Regions from separate parts of the Bradyrhizobium sp. AZCC 2262 genome, predicted to be linked through region 2. Evidence: predicted binding sites of a transcription regulator. Region 2 holds the regulator's gene; each other region holds the start of a gene.
What was found. Region 2 encodes HrcA, which represses chaperone genes, less so after heat shock. Its sites were predicted from a motif close to GTTAGCACTCNCNNNNNGNGAGTGCTAAC; they were not measured.
Positions count from the first base shown of each region.

Region 1: V1283_RS06475 (co-chaperone GroES) is a predicted target of HrcA. The motif match lies at 1,174-1,202, and genes of this name have one in related genera.
Region 3: V1283_RS33925 (co-chaperone GroES) is a predicted target of HrcA. The motif match lies at 3,069-3,097, and genes of this name have one in related genera.
Region 4: V1283_RS43970 (co-chaperone GroES) is a predicted target of HrcA. The motif match lies at 2,132-2,160, and genes of this name have one in related genera.

Region 1 covers NZ_JAZHRT010000001.1:1,398,904-1,404,059, reverse strand. The annotation lists gene V1283_RS06485 (cupin domain-containing protein) at 1-398, opposite strand, end outside; gene V1283_RS06480 (usg protein) at 576-863, opposite strand; gene V1283_RS06475 (co-chaperone GroES) at 1,246-1,563, shown strand; gene groL (chaperonin GroEL) at 1,654-3,297, shown strand; gene V1283_RS06465 (hypothetical protein) at 3,982-4,194, shown strand; gene V1283_RS06460 (Crp/Fnr family transcriptional regulator) at 4,530-5,156, opposite strand, start outside.
Region 2 covers NZ_JAZHRT010000001.1:8,051,873-8,057,028, forward strand. The annotation lists gene V1283_RS37745 (acyltransferase family protein) at 1-587, opposite strand, end outside; gene grpE (nucleotide exchange factor GrpE) at 859-1,458, opposite strand; gene hrcA (heat-inducible transcriptional repressor HrcA) at 1,700-2,788, opposite strand; partial or broken gene rph (ribonuclease PH) at 2,945-3,659, shown strand; gene rdgB (RdgB/HAM1 family non-canonical purine NTP pyrophosphatase) at 3,671-4,300, shown strand; gene hemW (radical SAM family heme chaperone HemW) at 4,293-5,156, shown strand, end outside.
Region 3 covers NZ_JAZHRT010000001.1:7,223,459-7,228,614, forward strand. The annotation lists gene V1283_RS33900 (ABC transporter ATP-binding protein) at 1-601, shown strand, start outside; gene V1283_RS33905 (cold-shock protein) at 766-969, opposite strand; gene V1283_RS33910 (hypothetical protein) at 1,703-1,864, opposite strand; gene V1283_RS33915 (hypothetical protein) at 1,920-2,354, shown strand; gene V1283_RS33920 (usg protein) at 2,579-2,863, opposite strand; gene V1283_RS33925 (co-chaperone GroES) at 3,129-3,446, shown strand; gene groL (chaperonin GroEL) at 3,583-5,156, shown strand, end outside.
Region 4 covers NZ_JAZHRT010000001.1:9,365,843-9,370,998, reverse strand. The annotation lists gene V1283_RS43985 (L,D-transpeptidase) at 1-168, opposite strand, end outside; gene V1283_RS43980 (protein phosphatase CheZ) at 476-1,252, shown strand; gene V1283_RS43975 (hypothetical protein) at 1,418-1,930, opposite strand; gene V1283_RS43970 (co-chaperone GroES) at 2,270-2,566, shown strand; gene groL (chaperonin GroEL) at 2,869-4,515, shown strand; gene V1283_RS43960 (hypothetical protein) at 4,660-5,031, shown strand; gene V1283_RS43955 (hypothetical protein) at 5,043-5,156, shown strand, end outside.

The DNA of each region.
Region 1 (5,156 bases), 6.7 Mb from region 2:
TGCCCTTCCATGTAGGTCTTCACCCAGCCCTTGAGCACGTAGACCATCTGGAATTCGACGTCATGGAAATGCAGCTTTGAGACTTCCGCCGGATTGCACGGCCCCTGGAGGCGGATCACATGCGCCTGCGCCAGGCCGTGGGTGGCGTCCGCAATGCCGAGGTCGCGGTATTTTGCGTAAGTGCGCAGGCCGTCGGCTTTAAAATCTTCCTCGCGGTGATGGCTGATGGCGATGCGCTGCTTCGGCCGCGCTTTCTTGACCGGTTTGGCTTTCGACACGCGTCCCTTGGATTTGAGGGCCTTGCGGGCGCGCGATTTGGCTGCCGTCTTGTGGCCCGACCATTTCTTCTTCACGGCGGGCTGCGCCGCGGGTCGTGATGTCGCCTTCTGCTTGGCCATGGTTGCCTCCCTTTTTTTGTTGATGCATTGGAGGCTAACACGAATTGCATTTTGTAGGGTGGGCAAAGCGAAGTGTGCCCACCGTCACGAGCGAGATCTATGTTTGGCATGGTGGGCACGCGGAGCCTGTCATCGAGCGCGCATTCGCGCGACCCGGTGGCTTTGCCCACCCTCAACTCAATGCAGCCTGAACACGCCGTCGACCGCGCGCAGTTCGGCCGGCTTGATCAGCCTGGAATGCGCGACCGTTACGGAATAAAGCGGGCCATCGAGCTTTTCCTGCCAGAAGGCGAGGAAATCCTTCAGCGCCGGAAATTTCGGAAACAGATCGTAATTCTGCCAGACATAGGTCTGCAGCAATGAGGGATGATCGGGCATCCGATACAGGATTTGCGCCGTCGTCAGCCCGTAACCCAGCACCTGCTTCCGGAAATCGTCGGAAGCAACTCCAACCCGCGACACCATGCCAAACCTCCATTGCTGGAAGCGCATTTCACGTGGTGGCCACACACCGAGCCACCCCGGCGGAGATGCGCTCACATGAGAGAAATGTGACGCACGAGACCAGCCCATCACAAGCCTAAATGTTTAATGAATTGTTGAAAATTCACGCGTTAGCAGCAGCTTACCGCACGTGCTAATACGGGGTCCGGACACTCCGCCCGCCGGATTAATCATGATTAACGAAATTGGCAGGCGTCACATTTGAGTGCCAATTTTTCTGCTAGAAGCCCTTGTCCCCCGAAGAATACTGGCCTAAATCAGCCGCAGCCGAGCTGGCACTCGCCTGCCCGGACTGCCAAAATTCCAGAATCTGACAACATCTTCAGAAACTTAGGAGGACTGCATGAAATTCCGTCCGCTTCACGACCGCGTCGTGGTCAAGCGCATCGACGCCGAAGAGAAGACTGCTGGCGGCATCATCATTCCGGATAGTGCCAAGGAAAAGCCCTCACAGGGCGAAATCACCGCCGTCGGCCCGGGTGGCCGCGACGAAGCCGGCAAGCTGATCCCGATCGACCTCAAGGTCGGCGACCGCGTCCTGTTCGGCAAGTGGTCGGGCACCGAGGTCAAGATCGACGGTGAGGATCTCCTGATCATGAAGGAGAGCGACATCATGGGCGTGCTCGACGTCCCCGCCGGCACCAAGAAGAAGGCTGCCTAAGCACTTCGCCTGCAACGCTCACCCTGAGGAGCGCCGCAAGGCGCCTCCCCGACAGGGTGAGAGACAAGCATCAACTCAGGGAAACCAAATATGTCAGCTAAAGAAGTAAAATTCGGCGTCGATGCCCGCGACCGCATGCTGCGCGGCGTGGACATTCTCGCCAACGCCGTCAAGGTGACGCTCGGCCCCAAGGGCCGCAACGTCGTACTCGACAAGTCGTTCGGCGCTCCCCGCATCACCAAGGACGGCGTCACCGTCGCCAAGGAGATCGAGCTCGACGACAAGTTCGAGAACATGGGCGCGCAGATGGTGCGCGAAGTCGCCTCCAAGTCGGCAGACGCTGCCGGCGACGGCACCACCACCGCGACCGTTCTGGCGGCTGCGATCGTCCGTGAAGGCGCCAAGTCGGTTGCCGCCGGCATGAACCCGATGGACCTGAAGCGCGGTATCGACCTGGCGGTGGAAGCCGTGGTCGCCGACCTCGTCAAGAACTCCAAGAAGGTCACCTCGAACGAGGAAATCGCCCAGGTCGGCACCATCTCCGCCAACGGCGACGCCGAAATCGGCAAGTTCCTCGCCGACGCCATGAAGAAGGTCGGCAACGAGGGCGTCATCACGGTTGAAGAAGCCAAGTCGCTCGAGACCGAACTCGACGTCGTCGAAGGCATGCAGTTCGACCGCGGCTACATCTCGCCCTACTTCGTCACCAACGCCGACAAGATGCGCGTTGAGATGGACGACGCCTACATCCTGATCAACGAGAAGAAGCTCTCCTCGCTGAACGAGCTGCTGCCGCTGCTTGAAGCCGTGGTGCAGACCGGCAAGCCGCTGGTCATCGTCGCGGAAGACGTCGAAGGCGAAGCTCTCGCCACCCTCGTCGTCAACCGTCTGCGTGGCGGCCTCAAGGTTGCTGCCGTCAAGGCTCCGGGCTTCGGCGATCGCCGTAAGGCCATGCTGCAGGACATCGCGGTTCTGACCGGTGGTCAGGCGATCTCGGAAGATCTCGGCATCAAGCTCGAGAACGTCACCCTGCAGATGCTCGGCCGCGCCAAGAAGGTGATGATCGACAAGGAAAACACCACCATCGTCAACGGCGCCGGCAAGAAGGCCGACATCGAGGCGCGCGTCCAGCAGATCAAGGCGCAGATCGAGGAAACCACCTCGGACTACGACCGTGAGAAGCTGCAGGAGCGTCTGGCCAAGCTCGCGGGCGGCGTAGCCGTGATCCGCGTCGGCGGCGCGACCGAAGTCGAGGTGAAGGAGCGCAAGGATCGCGTGGATGACGCAATGCATGCGACCCGTGCGGCGGTTGAAGAAGGCATCGTGCCGGGCGGCGGCGTCGCCCTGCTCCGCGCCTCCGAGCAGCTCAAGCGCATCAAGACCCAGAACGACGACCAGAAGACCGGCGTCGAGATCGTCCGCAAGGCGCTTTCCTGGCCGGCTCGCCAGATCGCGATCAACGCAGGCGAGGACGGTTCGGTCATCGTCGGCAAGATCCTCGAGAAGGAGCAGTACGCTTACGGCTTCGACTCGCAGACCGGCGAATACGGCAACCTGGTCTCCAAGGGCATCATCGATCCGACCAAGGTGGTTCGTGCGGCGATTCAGAACGCGGCTTCGGTTGCGGCTCTCCTGATCACCACCGAAGCGATGATCGCCGAACTGCCGAAGAAGGGTGGCGCAGCCGGCGGCGGCATGCCTCCGGGCGGCGGCATGGGCGGCATGGACTTCTGATCCATTCGCTCAGGCGATATCCAAGAAATGCAAAACCCCGGCAGCGATGCCGGGGTTTTTGTTTGAGCAGACGACGCGGACGGCCGCCACTGCGCAGTAACCGCCGACGCAAAGTTGCAACGTCACGCTGAAGAAAAGACGCCACGCTCGTTGGGATATCCTTGTTATGCACATGGTTTTATAAATATACGATGGTGTGTGTTGACAATTTCAAAAAAAATTTGCGCGAGAGTCGCAAACCGAACCGACAACCCGACTTTTCGTGGCGCAAAGTAACGTCGGGGCTAGATCAAGGCTCACCCAAAATCCGATCGAACGCGGAGCGCGAGCTCTCGTGACGCCGGTTGGCGTCGCGGGGAATGCTTTCGGCTGAGCAGGACAATCGTGCCGTGAGTGAATGCGAAGTGAAAGTCACGCTGAACGCGACGGAAACAGGCGAGCCGATCAGGAAACATTTCACCAAGGTTCTTCACCGAGCGGGCTGAGAAGCCGCGCTCAACGTCAAAGGTTCGTTTGAGGAGGGATCCGGCCGGTAGGAATAAGCCCCGTGACGAGCAAGAGCCCCACTGCCCGATGCTCGATCAGACCAGGTGCGCGATGCCCCCCAGTAACCCGCACCGACAAGAGGCGCGCTCCAACCGGCCGGTACTTTACTGCGTAAAAAGTGATTTCCAGGAGGGCGTTATGGGTATGGTCATGGTCAAGTGTCCGCAAACCGGACACGCAATTCCCACCGGCATCGAGACTGATCGTGAGAGCTTCAGGCGCAGCGTGGTGTTTTTCTCGCGCACCCGTTGCCCGATTTGCCGCGCCGATCACGCCTGGTTCGCGCCGGAAGCCTGGGTCGACGAGCCGCGCATCCGGGTCCGGCGCCGCGGCGCGGACACCCTGGCGTAAGCGTCGGCGTTGATCAGGCTGTCATCGCGATTGGGGGACACCATGGCGCGAATACAAATATCGACTGAAACGTCGACCTGGCTGCTACAGGCCAGGGACTTTCTCAACGAAGCACGACGGCTGAAGCCGGGTCCTGAGCGCAATGATCTGCGCCAGACGGCGAAGGTGTTGCGCGAGATTGCGAGGCTCGAAGCGGCATCCGGGTCAACACTCGGCCGGGATTGGCGGCAGGGAACCGGATCGGGTCGAGAATCCACTGTTTGATAGGCTTTCCGCCTATGCCGCGGCAGGTCGCGATGCGGAAGGTCGAGCAATTGCTGCGGCGGCAAACGCGCTCAGACGGCACCGCCCGATTTGACTCCTGGAATGCGCCGGTCTTCGGACAGAGCCGCCGCGCGAGGCCGGCCCAAATTCGTCGCGAACATCTCCTCGACTTCGAGGTGCATGACGTTGTGGCATTCGCACGCTGCCGCCGCGAGCCGCGCCGGGTCGATCTCGATCAGCCCTCGTCGATCTGACCTGATTGCGCCACTCATGCGCAGATTGCGCATCAGCAGCGTCACGGTCGTACGTCGTACACCGAGTATTTGCGAGAGTGCCTGCTGGGTGATCGGGAGCACATCATGGTCGACGCGGTCGCGAAGCTGCAGCAACCAGCGCGCCATCCGCGCCTCGACCGGGTGAAGCGCGTTGCAGGCCGAACCGAGCTGCAGCTGCTTAAGCATCGCCCTGACATGAATCTGGACCGCGTGCCGTATCGCCGGGCTCCGGTTGAAAGCGGTGTGAAATCGCGATGCGGGTACCCGTGCGGCGGTGCCGGCCGCACGAACGACCGCGGTATTGTCTGCAGACGACGGCCCGAGCACCGAAAGAATACCTACCGCCCCTTCGCGCCCGACCGCGGCGATGGCAACTGTATGCCCGTCCGCCATGTCGATCATCAGCGAGATGGCGCCGCTATA
Region 2 (5,156 bases):
GGTGTTTGACCGAAAAACAGCAGCAACGGGATCAAGAGGTAGAGGCTGCCACGGCGGACGAAAATGAAGAACGCCGCGCCGACGAACAGGTAGATGTGCCATTCGATTGCAAGCGTCCAAAGCGGGCTGGCCGATCCGAACGCTTCTCGCGGCATGAAATGGGGAAATATCCCGCGGTACCCTTCGTTCATCAGCAGGTTTGCGATCAGGGTCTTTAGATCGTAGTTGCGGGAAATCGTCGGATCGCCGGTTTGCAGGATGACCAGGCCATCCACCACCACGATGAAGGCGAGTGCAGGCAAGAGCCCTGAATAGATTCGGGCGAACCTGTCGATGAAGTATTGCTTAAAGCCGTATTCGGGAGCGGCAGATTTCCGGAACAGGGTCGCGGCAATCAAGAATCCCGACATGATGAAGAACAAGAGAACGCCGATGACCTGCATGTGCGGGACATCCGGCGGCCTGGCCGCTGCGCCGACCCCGAAAAATGCCAGGGCATGCCCGCAACAGACCATTTGCGCGGCCAGAGCGCGGCAAGCATCCAGCGTGATCGACGTGTCGTTCCTGGTGCTCGCTAACGTAAACATCCCCGCCCCTGATTGGCGGAACCTAGTTCTCCAACCAGACCGCGTAAACCCCGAAGCAACTCAATCAGCAAATTCCGGACAAAACTTCGACCAGTGGGAAGACGCCACGTGCTCGCGCTTCGAGCCTGTCATCGCCGTTCGGATACGAATGTTGAGAAGGCGATCGAACGCACCGCCACTTCGCCGCCCGTCGAAGGCCTCCGCGCACCCAGCACGGAAGGCCCTGTCAGACATGTGACAGGTTCTGACTCAGCTGAGTTGAATTCAGAACCTAGCTTTGCTCGGCCGGCGCCGTTTTCGCGCCGCCCTTGGAGACGGCGACCAGCGCCGGGCGCAGGATGCGTTCGCCGATCATGAAGCCGGCCTGCACGACCTGAACTACGGTCCCGGACGGGACGGACGGGTCGGGCACTTCGTACATCGCCTGCTGGAAATTCGGATCGAACTTCTCGCCGGACGGATCGAACTTCTTGACGCCGTTCTTCTCCAGCGTGTTGAGCAGCGAGCGCTCGGTCAACTCCACGCCCTCGATGAAGGCCTTGATGCCGGGATCGGCGGTCTCCTTGGCCTCGGCCGGAATCGCGTCGAGCGCGCGCTGCAGATTGTCGGCGATGTCGAGAATGTCACGCGCAAAACCAGTGATGCCATAGGCACGCGCATCGGCGACTTCCTTGGCGGTACGCTTGCGCAGGTTCTCCATCTCCGCCAGCGTGCGCAGCATCTTGTCGCGGGCCTCGGTCGCTTCCTTGACCAACAGCTCCACCGATCCTTCCTCGGGATCGTCGGGCATGATGTAGGGTTTTGAGACCACGGGCTCGCCGGTCTGGGCCGGTTTCACCGTATCGTCACTCGGCCGGTTGGGATCGGTCATAAGGCTGCCTTCTCAAAAAACGTATCTGGTTCGATGGGGATTTGCTGGGCGGGATATCGTGCTTTAGTGGCCGAAAATCAAGCGTTCCATGGCGTTTTCGAGCGAAGCATGCCCTCGGGCTCGATCCGGGGGTGCGCACCGGTTCGCATAGCAATCAAGTTTACGCAGATTGCGTAGACTTATCTGCGGTAGAAAACGCGTCAAAACAGAAAAGTCCGGATTGGGGTCAATTTGGGGCTGATTAGCCGCCCAGCATCCGGCTGACGATCCGGGCGGCGTAATCCACGGTCGGAATCACCCTTGCATAGTTCAGCCGCGTCGGCCCGATCACGCCGAGAACGCCGACAATGCGACCCGCGGCGTCGCTATAGGGGGCGATGATGGTGGAGGAGCCGGACAGCGAAAACAGCTTGTTCTCCGATCCGATGAAAATCCGCACCCCTTCGGCGCGCTCGGCCCGGCCCAACAGGTCGATCACGCCGCGCTTGGTCTCGAGATCGTCGAACAGCGACTTGACGCGTTCGAGATCCTCCAGCGCATGCAGGTCTTCGAGCAGATTGGCGTGGCCGCGCACGATCAATTGCCGGTCGTCGTTGTCGCCGCCGGACCAGCTCGCGATACCGGCCGCGATCACCTTCTGCGTCAACAGATCGAGTTCGACGCGGCTCTGCGTCAGCGCGGTTTCGAGCTCCAACCGCGCTTCGGCCAGCGTGCGGCCGCGAATCCGCGCATTGAGGAAATTGGTCGCTTCCGTCAGCGCCGACGAGGGAACGCCGGGCGGCAGCGCAAGCACGCGGTTTTCGACCTGGCCGTCTTCGCCGACCAGCACCACCAGCGCGCGTTCCGGCTCCAGCCGCACGAATTCGATATGCTTCAGCCGCGAATTCGATTTGGCGGTCAGCACCACGGCGGCGGCCCGGGTGAGGCCGGAGAGCCGCGTCAGCGCTTCGCCGAGCGCCGCCTCGACCGATTGCGCGCGGCCGACGGAGGCAAGCTGGCTCTGGATCGATTCCCGTTCCGGCTCGGTGAGGTCGCCGACCTGCATCAGGGCGTCGACGAAGAAGCGCAGGCCGAGTTCGGTGGGCAATCGCCCGGCCGATGTATGCGGCGCATAGATCAGGCCGAGCGCTTCGAGGTCCGACATCACGTTGCGGACGGAAGCCGGCGACAACGGCAACGCGATCAGGCGGGAAATATTGCGCGAGCCGACCGGCTCACCGGTGGCGAGATAACTTTCGACGATTTGACGAAAAATGTCGCGCGAGCGCTCGTTGAGCTGGGCAAGGCCAGCATGCGGCGCGATGAGGCCAATCGGATCGTGGTGGGCCACTGTTAACTCCTTGACACCCCCTAATTTGTCGCTCCGGCGGCCCAATGACAAGCGTTCCCTTTCCCTCCAAACAGGGCCAAAGGCCCTTGCCGCTGCGCACGCCCCCACCTACAAGCACCGCGAACGAATTTTCGCTCGATTTCGAAAGGATTTCCCATGCGGCCAAGCCGCCGTGCGCCCGATCAGCTGCGCCCCGTGTCGCTGGAACGCGGCGTGGTCAAATATGCCGAAGGTTCCTGCATGGTGAAATTCGGCGATACCCATGTGCTGGTCACAGCCACGCTGGAAGAACGGCTGCCGCCGTGGCTGAAGGGTCAGGGCCGCGGCTGGGTCACGGCCGAATACGGCATGCTGCCGCGCGCCACCCTGGAGCGCACCCGCCGCGAGGCCGCCGCCGGCAAGCAGGGCGGCCGCACGGTCGAGATCCAGCGGCTGATCGGCCGCAGCTTACGCGCAGCTGTCGACCTCGAAGCGCTGGGCGAGCGCCAGATCACGGTCGATTGCGACGTGATCCAGGCCGATGGCGGCACCCGCACCGCCTCGATCACAGGCGCCTGGGTGGCGCTGGCGGACTGCATCGCGTGGATGAAGAGCCGCAACATGATCAAGGCCAACGTGCTGCGCGACAACGTCGCCGCGATCTCCTGCGGCATCTATCAGGGCACACCGGTGCTCGACCTCGATTATGCCGAGGATTCCGAGGCCGAGACCGACGCCAATTTCGTCATGACCGGCGACGGTCGCATCATCGAGGTGCAGGGCACCGCCGAAAAGACCCCGTTCTCGCAGGACGAGTTCCTCGCGTTGATGGAACTGGGCGCGCAAGGGTGTCGCGCGGCTGGTGGACTTGCAGAAGCTGGCCGTCGCGTAGTCTGATCGCGCATGCACCGTCGAATCACAGGCCAGCTCGTGATCGCGACCCACAATCCCGGCAAGCTCGCCGAGATGCGGGAACTGCTGGCGCCGCACGGCGTCGAAGCCGTTTCCGCGGGCGAGCTGGGCTTGGCTGAGCCCGAGGAAACCGGCCAGACGTTTCGCGCCAATGCGGCGATCAAGGCGATCGCGGCCGCGAAAGCCGCGCAACTGCCGGCCTTTGCCGACGATTCCGGCCTCGTGGTCGATTCACTGGATGGCGCGCCCGGCATCTATTCGGCGCGCTGGGCCGGCGAGGGCAAGGATTTCATGGCCGCGATGAGCCGGATCGAGCGCCTGCTGCAGGAACGCGGCGCCGCTACGCCGGACAAGCGAAAGGCGCATTTCGTCTCGGCCCTGTGCGTCGCCTGGCCCGACGGCCACCTCGAAGAGGTCGAGGCCCGCGCCGATGGAACTTTGGTCTGGCCGCCGCGCGGCACCGCCGGTTTCGGCTATGATCCGGCTTTCCTGCCCGACGGGCATGTCAGGACCTTTGGCGAGATGACCTCGATCGAAAAGCACGGCCTGCCGCCGCTCGGCCTTGGCCTGTCGCACCGGGCGCGTGCCTTCGTCAAACTAGCGGAGATCTGCCTTGGCTAGTCGCGAGCGACCGCGCCTCAAAGAGGCCTTCGGCGTCTACGTACACTGGCCGTTCTGCCTGTCGAAGTGCCCGTATTGCGACTTCAACAGCCACGTCCGCCACGCGCCGATCGACGAGGAGAGATTCGCCCGCGCCTTTGCGCGCGAGATCGAAACAACAGCGGCGCGCGCGCCGGGACGCACCGTCACGTCGATCTTTCTCGGCGGCGGTACGCCGTCGCTGATGCAGCCGCAAACCGTCGGCGCCATCCTGGATTCAATCGGCAAGCATTGGCGCGTGGCCGACAATGTCGAGGTGACGCTGGAGGCCAATCCGACCAGTGTGGAAGCAACAAGGTTTCGCGGCTATCGCGCAGCCGGCGTCAACCGCGTCTCGCTCGGCGTGCAGGCGCTCGATGACGCCTCGCTGAAAGCGCTCGGACGATTGCACAGCGCGCGCGAGGCGCTCGATGCGGTCGCGATCGCGCGCACCGCGTTCGACCGCTACTCGTTCGACCTGATCTACGCCCGCCCCGACCAGGCGCCGCAGATGTGGGCGGACGAATTGAAGCTCGCGATTTCGGAAGCCGCCGAACATCTCTCGCTCTACCAGCTCACGATCGAGGAAGGCACGCCGTTCTTCGGCCTGCATGCGGCGGGCAAATTGAAAACGCCGGACGAGGCGGTTGCCCGCGCGCTCTACGATGTGACACAGGAAGTCTGCGCGCATCATGGCTTGCCGGCCTACGAGATTTCCAACCACGCCCGCGCCGGCGCCGAATGTCAGCACAATCTGGTCTACTGGCGCGGCGAGGAATATGCCGGCATCGGCCCGGGCGCGCATGGCCGCCTCGACATCGACGGCACGAGGCACGCG
Region 3 (5,156 bases), 830 kb from region 2:
CACGCTGCTGAACGCCATCATGGGCGTGCTGCCGCTCAAGGGCGCCACCGCCTTCGCTGGCGCCGACATGGCGCCGCTCGACATCGAGGATCGCGTCGCGGCGGGCTTGTGTCTGGTGCCCGAACACCGCGAATTGTTCGGCACCATGAATGTCGAAGACAATCTGGAGCTCGGCGCCTTCCGGATTCCGAAGGCTACCGCAGCAAAATCGTTCGAGCGCGTCTATACGCTGTTTCCGCGGCTGAAGGAGCGGCGCAAGCAGCTGGCCGGGACGCTGTCGGGTGGCGAGCAGCAGATGCTGGCGATGGGCCGCGCGTTGATGGGCGCGCCAAAACTGTTGATGCTGGACGAACCGAGCCTCGGGCTGGCGCCGATCATCGTTGCCGACATCTTCCGCACCATCGTCGAACTGCGCGCCGCCGGCGTCTCGGTGCTGCTGGTCGAGCAGAACGCGCAAGCCGCCCTGCAAATCGCCGACCGCGCCTACGTCATGGAACTCGGCGAATTCATCCTGTCCGGATCGGCAAAGGATATTGCTAACAACCAGCGCGTCGCGGCGAGCTATCTCGGCTTCCAGCACGAGGGCGCGAGCGGGATCTAGGGCGCGTGAATCTAAAGTTCGCCACATAAAGTCTGCTGAGCTTTGTGACAGAAGCGTTTGACAGAAGCCGATGCGACGCGCAATTGGGACTGCAGATACCCGGCGCAGCGAACCGCGCGCCCCCTCCGGCGTGAGCCGGCGGGCTTCGCCATGCCCTTCCGAAGTCACCCGACCCTCAAATTCTCCGCCGAAGTCTTCCCTTTGTTGGGCACTTCCTCATAGCTGACCTTTGCACCCTCATTGAGTGTGCTGAGCCCAGCTTTCTCGACCGCGGAGATGTGCACGAACACATCCTTGCTGCCGTTATCGGGCTGAATGAATCCATAGCCCTTTGTCGCGTTGAACCACTTCACCGTTCCGGTTGCCACCTTGGTCGTCTCCCATATCCGATAGGACCTCAAGACAACCTCATGCCGATTTGGAAGGCAAGCAAAACCCGCCAGGGTGTGCCGGCAGGTCCGGCGTATGGGCTGGTGCCTTCCAAATATCCGCGAATTAACTCGCTTTTGAGATCCCTGGAGGCGCATACTAGGACAATCATCGCTCCGCCTCCTGGGCATTACCGGTGACAGAGAGTGTTGCGCTCCCGCCTATTCGAGGGAAGCATCATGCCCCAGTCTCAACGGCTGTCGTCCGTCATTCCATTCGTTGCAATTGAGCGCCCCGTTTGTCCGAAGTGCAAGGCCCCGATGATGCTCGTCAGTATCGAGCTCGCACGCCCGGGCATCGACTTGCATACCTTTGAATGCGCCATCTGCAACCACGTACATACGACCCTTGCCGCGTATGAAGACCCGATGAAGTCCAAGTCCCTCGGACGATGGCTTCAAGGCGATTTGCACCCACCCAGGTAAGGCGCGCCCGGAGTGAACCGGCGGATTTTGTACTTGAAGGGCTAGCGCCGCGCAAAGCGCCCCCTGATTGATATCGCAATGTCCGCGATCGCGGCGCCAACAATACCCTGTATGTTCGGCAATGCCGCGAAGGGAATTGCCGAAGTCCGGAACGACGGCAAACTAAACTTGCCACTAGAGATGGATCTTTCGCCGCAGCCGCTCCTGTTTTTGACAGGTTAAGCCACTCATGCCGGCATCAAGCGCCTTAGTCCTTTCCGGGCGGCGGTTCGTTCGCTACTTCCTCTGCCAGTAGCTTTAAAAAGTTCTCCTGCCGCGCGTCAGCTTTCGCTGCCGCCGCTTCCGATGCAGCCACGAGACTGCGATAGAGCTTAAGGTTTTGCTGGCGAATGAAAAATTGATGTTCCATAGCTACCTCCTCTGAGGGCATGGACCGAAGCGCATCGTGCGCTTAAGAATGGTGGATGGGAAGTGTCGAGCACGTATTGTCTGCCGGAGCGATCGAGGAAGACGACGACAAGCTGGGGCAAGCCGTCACCAACGTGGCACTGACATCGCTCAAGCGGTTAGTTGGGCGGCAAGTAATCATTAAGACGGGCACAAGCCGGGATGCCGTCTGGCTTGCCGACGCTTACGGCGTTGTAAATACGGTCAGCCTTTACGTCGAGCACGGACAGGAGACTTTTCATGCCATTCACGTCGAAGCGAGCAATTCGTTTTCGTTAGCGTTGCGGATCTCTTTGTTAGCCGCCGCTCTGCTGGCCGCTCTGGTTTGGATTTTGCGTCTGTTGGTCAGGCGTCTGATTCGGGTTCTGGCCGGACTTGGCGGACTAATCGCCCTGTCGATTCTGCTGACCATACTTGTTGGGATCATTCTGTTGGTCATCCCGTCTCCTTAATGGTCGGGAACATATGACAACCGAGCCTACGGAGGTTCGTTCCGACAAATCAAAAAGAAAGCCGTTCAATTCAAATGTGGCAGACCACTTGCTAATTATCGCGACCTTTGCCTTCAGTTACCCCCTCGTGCTGAGCGACGCGTCCAACATATGCATATGCGCTTCTGCTGTTGTCGTACCCGGGGGTGCGATTCAATGCCTTTGCGATTTTCGTAGCGCCGGCGTTAATGCAGCCGGAAGACTCCGTCCACGGCGCGTAGTTCGGCAGGCTTGATCAGTTTGGAGTGCACCACGGTGACCGCAAACAGCGGGCCTTCGAGCTTTGCTTCCCAGAACGCGAGGAAATCCTTCAACGCCGGGAAATCCGGAAACATGTCGTAGTCCTGCCAGACGTAAGTTTGCAGCAGCCAGCGCCGATCCGGACGGCGATAAACGATCTCCGCTGTTGTCAGCCCGTAGCCTAAGACCTGCTTCCTGAAATCCTTGGAAACCGCATCTTTCTCGACCATGCCAACCTCCAGCCGGACTGAAGAGTAATGCGTGATTCTCAATTCGCCAAAAAGGAAAACGTTCAATAGGTCATAGCAATCAACGCGCTAGCAGCATGTTACGTCACCTGCTAGCAGTCGCCCATCCTCCAGAAACTCAAGTCGCAGTCAAACATCGTGGGCCGAAGCCCTTGCGCCCCAGCGTCACAAGCTTATGTGAAGAGCGGCTAGCACTCGCTCATTGCGACTGCCAATCCAGAAAATCGCAAAAGCCAAGGAGGACCGCATGAAATTCCGTCCGCTCCACGACCGTGTCGTGGTCAAACGCATCGATGCCGAAGATAAAACCGCAGGCGGCATCATCATTCCGGACAGTGCCAAGGAAAAGCCCTCGCAGGGCGAAATCGTCGCCGTGGGCCCGGGTGGCCGCGACGAAGCTGGTAAACTGATCCCGATCGACCTCAAGGTTGGCGACCGCGTGCTGTTCGGCAAATGGTCCGGCACCGAAGTCAAGATCGACGGCCAGGAGCTGTTGATCATGAAGGAAAGCGACGTCATGGGCGTCCTAACCGACGTTCCGGCTACCAAGAAGAAGGCCGCCTAACCGCACCCGCTCCCTCATCCTGAGGAGCCGGCGCAGCCGGCATCTCGAAGGATGAGCTCCAAGCTCAACTCATCTCATCCTTCGAGACGCCCTCCGGGCTCCTCCGGATGAGGATCAGTTTCAAACGGAGATCATTATGTCAGCCAAAGAAGTCAAATTCGGCGTCGACGCCCGCGACAGGATGTTGCGCGGCGTTGAAATTCTCAACAACGCGGTCAAGGTGACGCTCGGTCCCAAGGGCCGCAACGTCGTCCTCGACAAGTCGTTCGGCGCTCCCCGCATCACCAAGGACGGCGTCACCGTCGCCAAGGAAATCGAACTCGACGACAAGTTCGAGAACATGGGCGCGCAGATGGTGCGCGAAGTCGCCTCCAAGTCGGCGGACGCTGCCGGCGACGGCACCACCACCGCGACCGTTCTCGCGGCTGCGATCGTCCGAGAAGGCGCCAAGTCGGTTGCCGCCGGCATGAACCCGATGGACCTGAAGCGTGGTATCGACATGGCGGTGGAAGCCGTAGTCGCCGACCTCGTCAAGAACTCCAAGAAGGTCACCTCGAACGAGGAAATCGCCCAGGTCGGCACCATCTCCTCCAACGGCGACGCCGAGATCGGTAAGTTCCTCTCCGACGCCATGAAGAAGGTCGGCAACGAGGGCGTCATCACGGTTGAAGAAGCCAAGTCGCTCGAGACCGAACTCGAGGTTGTCGAGGGCATGCAGTTCGACCGCGGCTACATCTCGCCCTACTTCGTCACCAACGCCGACAAGATGCGCGTTGAAATGGAAGATGCCTACGTCCTCATCAACGAAAAGAAGCTATCTCAGTTGAATGAATTGCTTCCCTTGCTCGAAGCCGTGGTGCAGAGCGGCAAGCCGCTTGTGATTATAGCGGAAGACGTCGAAGGCGAAGCGCTTGCCACCCTCGTCGTCAACCGTCTGCGTGGTGGCCTCAAGGTCGCTGCCGTCAAGGCTCCGGGCTTCGGTGATCGCCGCAAGGCCATGCTGCAGGACATCGCCGTTCTGACCGGTGGTCAAGCGATCTCGGAAGATCTCGGCATCAAGCTCGAGAACGTCACGCTCTCCATGCTCGGTCGCGCCAAGAAGGTGATGATCGACAAGGAAAACACAACAATCGTCAGCGGCGCCGGCAAGAGGTCCGACATCGAGGCGCGCGTTCAGCAGATCAAGGCGCAGATCGAGGAAACCACCTCGGACTACGACCGTGAGAAGCTGCAGGAGCGTCTGGCCAAGCTCGCGGGCGGCGTCGCCGTGATCCGCGTCGGCGGCGCGACCGAAGTCGAGGTGAAGGAGCGCAAGGATCGCGTGGATGACGCGATGCATGCGACCCGTGCGGCGGTTGAGGAAGGCATCGTGCCGGGCGGCGGCGTCGCTCTGCTGCGCGCCTCCCAGCATCTCAAGGGACTTCGCACCAAGAACGACGACCAGAAGACCGGCGTCGAAATCGTCCGCAAGGCGTTGTCGTATCCAGCCCGCCAAATCGCCATCAATGCTGGGGAAGACGGTTCGGTGATCGTCGGCAAGATCCTCGAGAAGGATCAATATTCCTACGGCTTCGACTCGCAGACCGGCGAATACGTCAACCTGATCTCCAAGGGCATCATCGACCCGACCAAGGTGGTTCGTGTGGCGATCCAGAACGCAGCGTCCGTCGCGGCGCTCCTGATCACCACGGAAGCTATGGTGGCCGAAGT
Region 4 (5,156 bases), 1.3 Mb from region 2:
GTTGGAGCGTTCGGAAGAAGCCATGCGCACCGGCGCCGGCTGCGTGGGCTCACGGGCGTAGATCACGGAGGGTTCGGCAATTGGCGAGGCGTCGATCGCTGAAGCCTCACTGGCGAAGCAAAGGCAAGACACGCTCGCAAGGAGCGCAAGGGAGATTTTTCCGGACATCGACGTACTCTGTACTGTTCGTCATTGCGGGGTCGCGGCAGCAGTTCGACAAACGCCGCTGCACGCGATCAATACAAATCAAAACCTAATCGGTTTGGTAAACAGAAGCGGCGTTTCGATTCACCATTTCGGCAATCACGCGTGGATTTGTCCGGTAGCGTTTATTTTGCGTGAACGCAGTCCCCTCATGGTTAATCGTTGGTATGCGGCCGCGGGCAAACCGCCACCACGACGTGTTCCGGCGTGAACCTCACGTTAAATCGCATCGGTTTAAAACACACCGGAAGTGAAGGGGTGGGAAAAACTCATGTCGGTCAATCGCAAACGTTTTCGTATCGAACAAGCCCTTCTGGGCGACGCGCCAATTGTCATGCCTGCCGTCGAAGGCGGCGAGATCGGCCCGCTGCATCGTGAGATCATGGCCGAGTTGCGCGCGATCCGCGCACAGATGGCCGGCTTCGGCCACACCCCCGCCGCTTCGACCGAGCAGTCGGAGATCACGCGCGAGATTGCCCAGTCGCACGCGCTGCTGGAAACCTATCGCGCCCAGATCGAGCAGTGCGCGAAGCTCAAGGTCGAGCTTGACCTGATTCACGATGCCATCAACCGCACCAAGCGGGAAATCGCAACCCTGCACGGCAAGAGCTTTGACGGCCAGGAAATGGCCAAGGTCAATGGCGAACTCGGCGCCGTCGTCGGCGGCACCGAACAGGCCACCCAGCAGATTCTCGAAGCCGTCGAGGCGATCGACCAGGCCGCCACCGCATTGTCCAAGAACATCTCGCCCGATCAGCAAAAGCTGCTCAGCGAAGAAATCCAGGAACGCGTCGTCGCGATCTTCGAGGCCTGCAATTTCCAGGACTTGACGGGCCAGCGCATCAGCAAAGTGATGACGACGATGAAATTCATCGAAAAGCACATCATCGAGATGATGGAAATCTGGGGTGGCGTCGACGCCATCAAGGCGCATGCCCCCCCGATCGTCGATACCCGCGAAGGAGACGCCAAGCTGCTGAACGGCCCGAAGCTGGACGGCGACGACGGTCACGCCTCGCAGAACGACATCGACGCGTTGTTCGATTGATCGGACTGGTTAACGCAGACTAAATAGAAACGCCGGCTAGACGCCGGCGTTTTTATTTTCGCACCGTCATTCCGGGGCGACGCGAAGCGGCGAACCTGGAATCTCGAGATTCCGGGTCTGGTGCTAACGCACCATCCCGGAATGACGGCATCGAAAAGCAGCAGCTCACGCCCGCGGCGCGCAGCGCACGTAGACCATGTTGCCGTAACGGACCGCGGCATCCTTGTCGATGAAGCGGGTGATCAGCACGCGGCCGTCGAACGAGACGATCTCGCGGTCCTGCTCGCCGGGCGTCGGGCCCGCCGGGCCGATATAGTTCTTGCCGCTCGGGCTACCCTTGAGGCGCAGCTCCTGCGGGGTGGCCTGGTCGGCCAGATGCATGACGACGCCGCCGCTCTGGCCGGCGCTGATCACATAGGGCTGCTTGCACTGCCCGCGCGCCGCGGCTTCGGTCCGGGCGCGGTCGTTGGGATTTTGGAACGAGGCGAGGCCCCAGCGGCCGACGATCTCGTCGGAGCGGATGGTGGCCGGCATTTCCGGGGCGACGCCGGGCTCGGCGTCCGGTGCCGGATTGGATGACAACGACGGCAGCGTGCTGCTGCACGCCCCCAGCAAGATCGTCAGCGCCGACGCGATCGCCAGATTGGCAACCGTACGCGCATTACGTGAGCTGATCATCGCATTCCCCCGAGCAATTCCTTGGCCGCTCCCGTCAAGCAGCCAACCGCAAAAAGCCTGCCGGAGCAATGACGTCCGTTAAAATTACGCCGCTGCACCGATTTGGTTTCCGAAGCACCATCCTATATTGGCCTCACCAAGGCCTTAACCCCCTTGTTTGCTTGACAGGAACAGTGCCAAGCCATATTCCCCGGCCCCACGTTTAGCACTCAAATACAAAGATTGCTAAGGGTCGTGCTGTCCCGCCCGGGGCGGCGTCGAATCGACGGTATTCCAAGCCATTTTCGATGGCACAGACCTGAAACCACGCCTTCCAAAGGAACTTCAAGAGGAGACGTCATGGCCAAATCCAAATTCCGTCCGCTGCATGACCGCGTCGTGGTCAAGCGCATCGATGCCGAAGAGAAGACCAAGGGCGGCATCATCATTCCCGACAGCGCCAAGGAAAAGCCGTCGCAGGGCGAAATCACCGCCGTGGGTCCGGGCGGCCGCGACGAGGCCGGCAAGCTGATTCCGATCGACCTCAAGGTCGGCGACCGCGTGCTGTTCGGCAAATGGTCAGGCACCGAGGTCAAGCTCGACGGCGAGGAACTCCTGATCATGAAGGAGAGCGACATCATGGGCGTGCTGGCGTAAGGCAAACCAATAGCCGTCGAGCACTGCTCGCCGGCGCACTCTCTTCTTCCCTTCTCCCATCGAAGTCGGATTTATCCGACTTCGAAATTTAAGATGCCCAACTCGGGTAAACCCGAGTTGGGGTGGGAGAAGGTGGCGCGCAAAGCGCGCCGGATGAGGGGTCTCTATCCGCGGAGACAGACCCCCTCACCCGTCCGCGATGCTTCGCATCGCGTCCACCCTCTCCCACAAGGGGAGAGGGGGAAAGACCCGGCGACGACAAGCGGCACGCAACCGTATTCAATCAATCAGGAGCAACACAAATGGCTGCCAAAGACGTTAAATTTTCCGGCGACGCCCGCGACCGCATGCTGCGCGGCGTCGACGTTCTCGCCAACGCGGTGAAGGTGACGCTCGGTCCGAAGGGTCGCAACGTCGTGATCGAAAAGAGTTTTGGCGCACCCCGCATCACCAAGGACGGCGTCACCGTCGCCAAGGAAATCGAACTCGAGGACAAGTTCGAGAACATGGGCGCGCAGATGTTGCGCGAGGTCGCCTCCAAGACCAACGACACCGCCGGTGACGGCACCACCACCGCCACCGTGCTGGCGCAGGCGATCGTGCGCGAAGGCGCCAAGTCGGTTGCCGCCGGCATGAACCCGATGGACCTCAAGCGCGGCATCGACATCGCGGTGCATGCCGTCGTCAAGGATCTCGAGAAGCGCGCCAAGCCGGTCGCCGCTTCCTCCGAGGTCGCGCAGGTCGGCACCATCTCGGCCAACGGCGACACCGCCATCGGCAAGATGATCGCGCAGGCGATGCAGAAGGTCGGCAATGAAGGCGTGATCACGGTCGAGGAAAACAAGTCGCTCGATACCGAGGTCGACATCGTCGAGGGCATGAAGTTCGACCGCGGCTACCTGTCGCCCTACTTCATCACCAACGCCGAAAAGATGACAGCCGAACTGGAAGACGTCTACGTACTCTTGCACGAGAAGAAGCTCTCCGGCCTGCAGTCGATGCTGCCGGTGCTGGAAGCCGTGGTACAGTCCGGCCGTCCGCTTTTGATCATCGCCGAGGACGTCGAAGGCGAGGCGCTGGCGACGCTGGTGGTCAACCGCCTGCGCGGCGGCCTGAAGGTCGCCGCCGTCAAGGCGCCGGGCTTCGGCGACCGCCGCAAGGCCATGCTGGAAGACATCGCGATCCTGACCGGCGGTCAGCTGATCTCGGATGAACTCGGCATGAAGCTCGAAAGCGTCACCATCAACATGCTCGGCCGCGCCGGCAAGGTGGTGATCGACAAGGAGAACACCACGATCGTCAAGGGCGCCGGCAAGAAGAAGGACATCGAAGCCCGCGTCACGCAGATCAAGGCGCAGATCGAGGAAACCACCTCGGACTACGACCGCGAGAAGCTGCAGGAGCGGTTGGCCAAGCTCGCCGGCGGCGTCGCGGTGATCCGCGTCGGCGGCGCGACCGAGGTCGAGGTCAAGGAAAAGAAGGACCGCGTCGAGGACGCCCTCAACGCGACCCGAGCGGCCGTTCAGGAAGGCATCGTGCCGGGCGGCGGCGTGGCGCTGCTGCGCGCCAAGAAGGCCGTCGGCCGCATCAACAACGACAATTCCGACGTCCAGGCCGGCATCAATATCGTGCTGAAGGCGCTGGAAGCTCCGGTTCGCCAGATCTCGGAAAACGCCGGTGTCGAAGGCTCGATCGTGGTCGGCAAGATCCTCGAGAACAAGTCCGAGACCTTCGGCTTCGACGCCCAGACCGAGGAATATGTCGACATGGTCGACAAGGGAATCATCGACCCGGCCAAGGTGGTTCGTACCGCGCTGCAGGACGCTTCCTCCGTGGCCGGCCTGCTGGTGACCACCGAAGCCATGGTCGCCGAACTACCGAGGGAGCCGGCAGCCCCGATGCCCGGCGGTGGCGGCGGCATGGGTGGAATGGGCGGCATGGGCTTCTAAAGGGCTCTGGATTTCTCGTCGAACAAGGATGCTAGGGGGTGCGGCAACCGCCGTCCCCCCTTTTTTCGTAACCTTCCAGGAGGACAGTTGATTTCGCCACCCCGCAACTTATGATTGTCTCTATCAATCTACAGGGGGTGGAAAATGATAAATATAAATAGTGTAATCGCTTACTTTGACTTGCAGTCCGAACGACGTTCCAACGTTCCAGTTGGCCATAGCAGTGATAAACACGAATACGCACCGGTAGTGCCACAATACCTAGCGCTCGCGCTTGGTGTGCTGACCGATCCATTCTTGCGGAATTACATCGCGGCAGGCGCTTTTAATTTCAGTCTGCAGACGGCGGGTGGCCGATCCATTTTCGCCCTGCTAATCGCACTGGTCTTGCTTCCTGCGGTGTACCGCAATGCCTTCGATCCAGATCGTCCGATTTCCGTGCAGCTATGCGCGTTGTTCGTGTCCGGTTTAGGCTGGCAATCCGTTTTTCAGACAGCAGTCAAAGCTGTATCTTAGAGGATTTCGCAATGTCTCTCGATTTTCTCCGATCCCTTGCGTTCTCTGGTGAGCTATTTGAGTTCTTTCGTGAGGATCCATTTGGACTCAATGAGAAAGGAGCAAACGGGATCCAACTCCGCTTT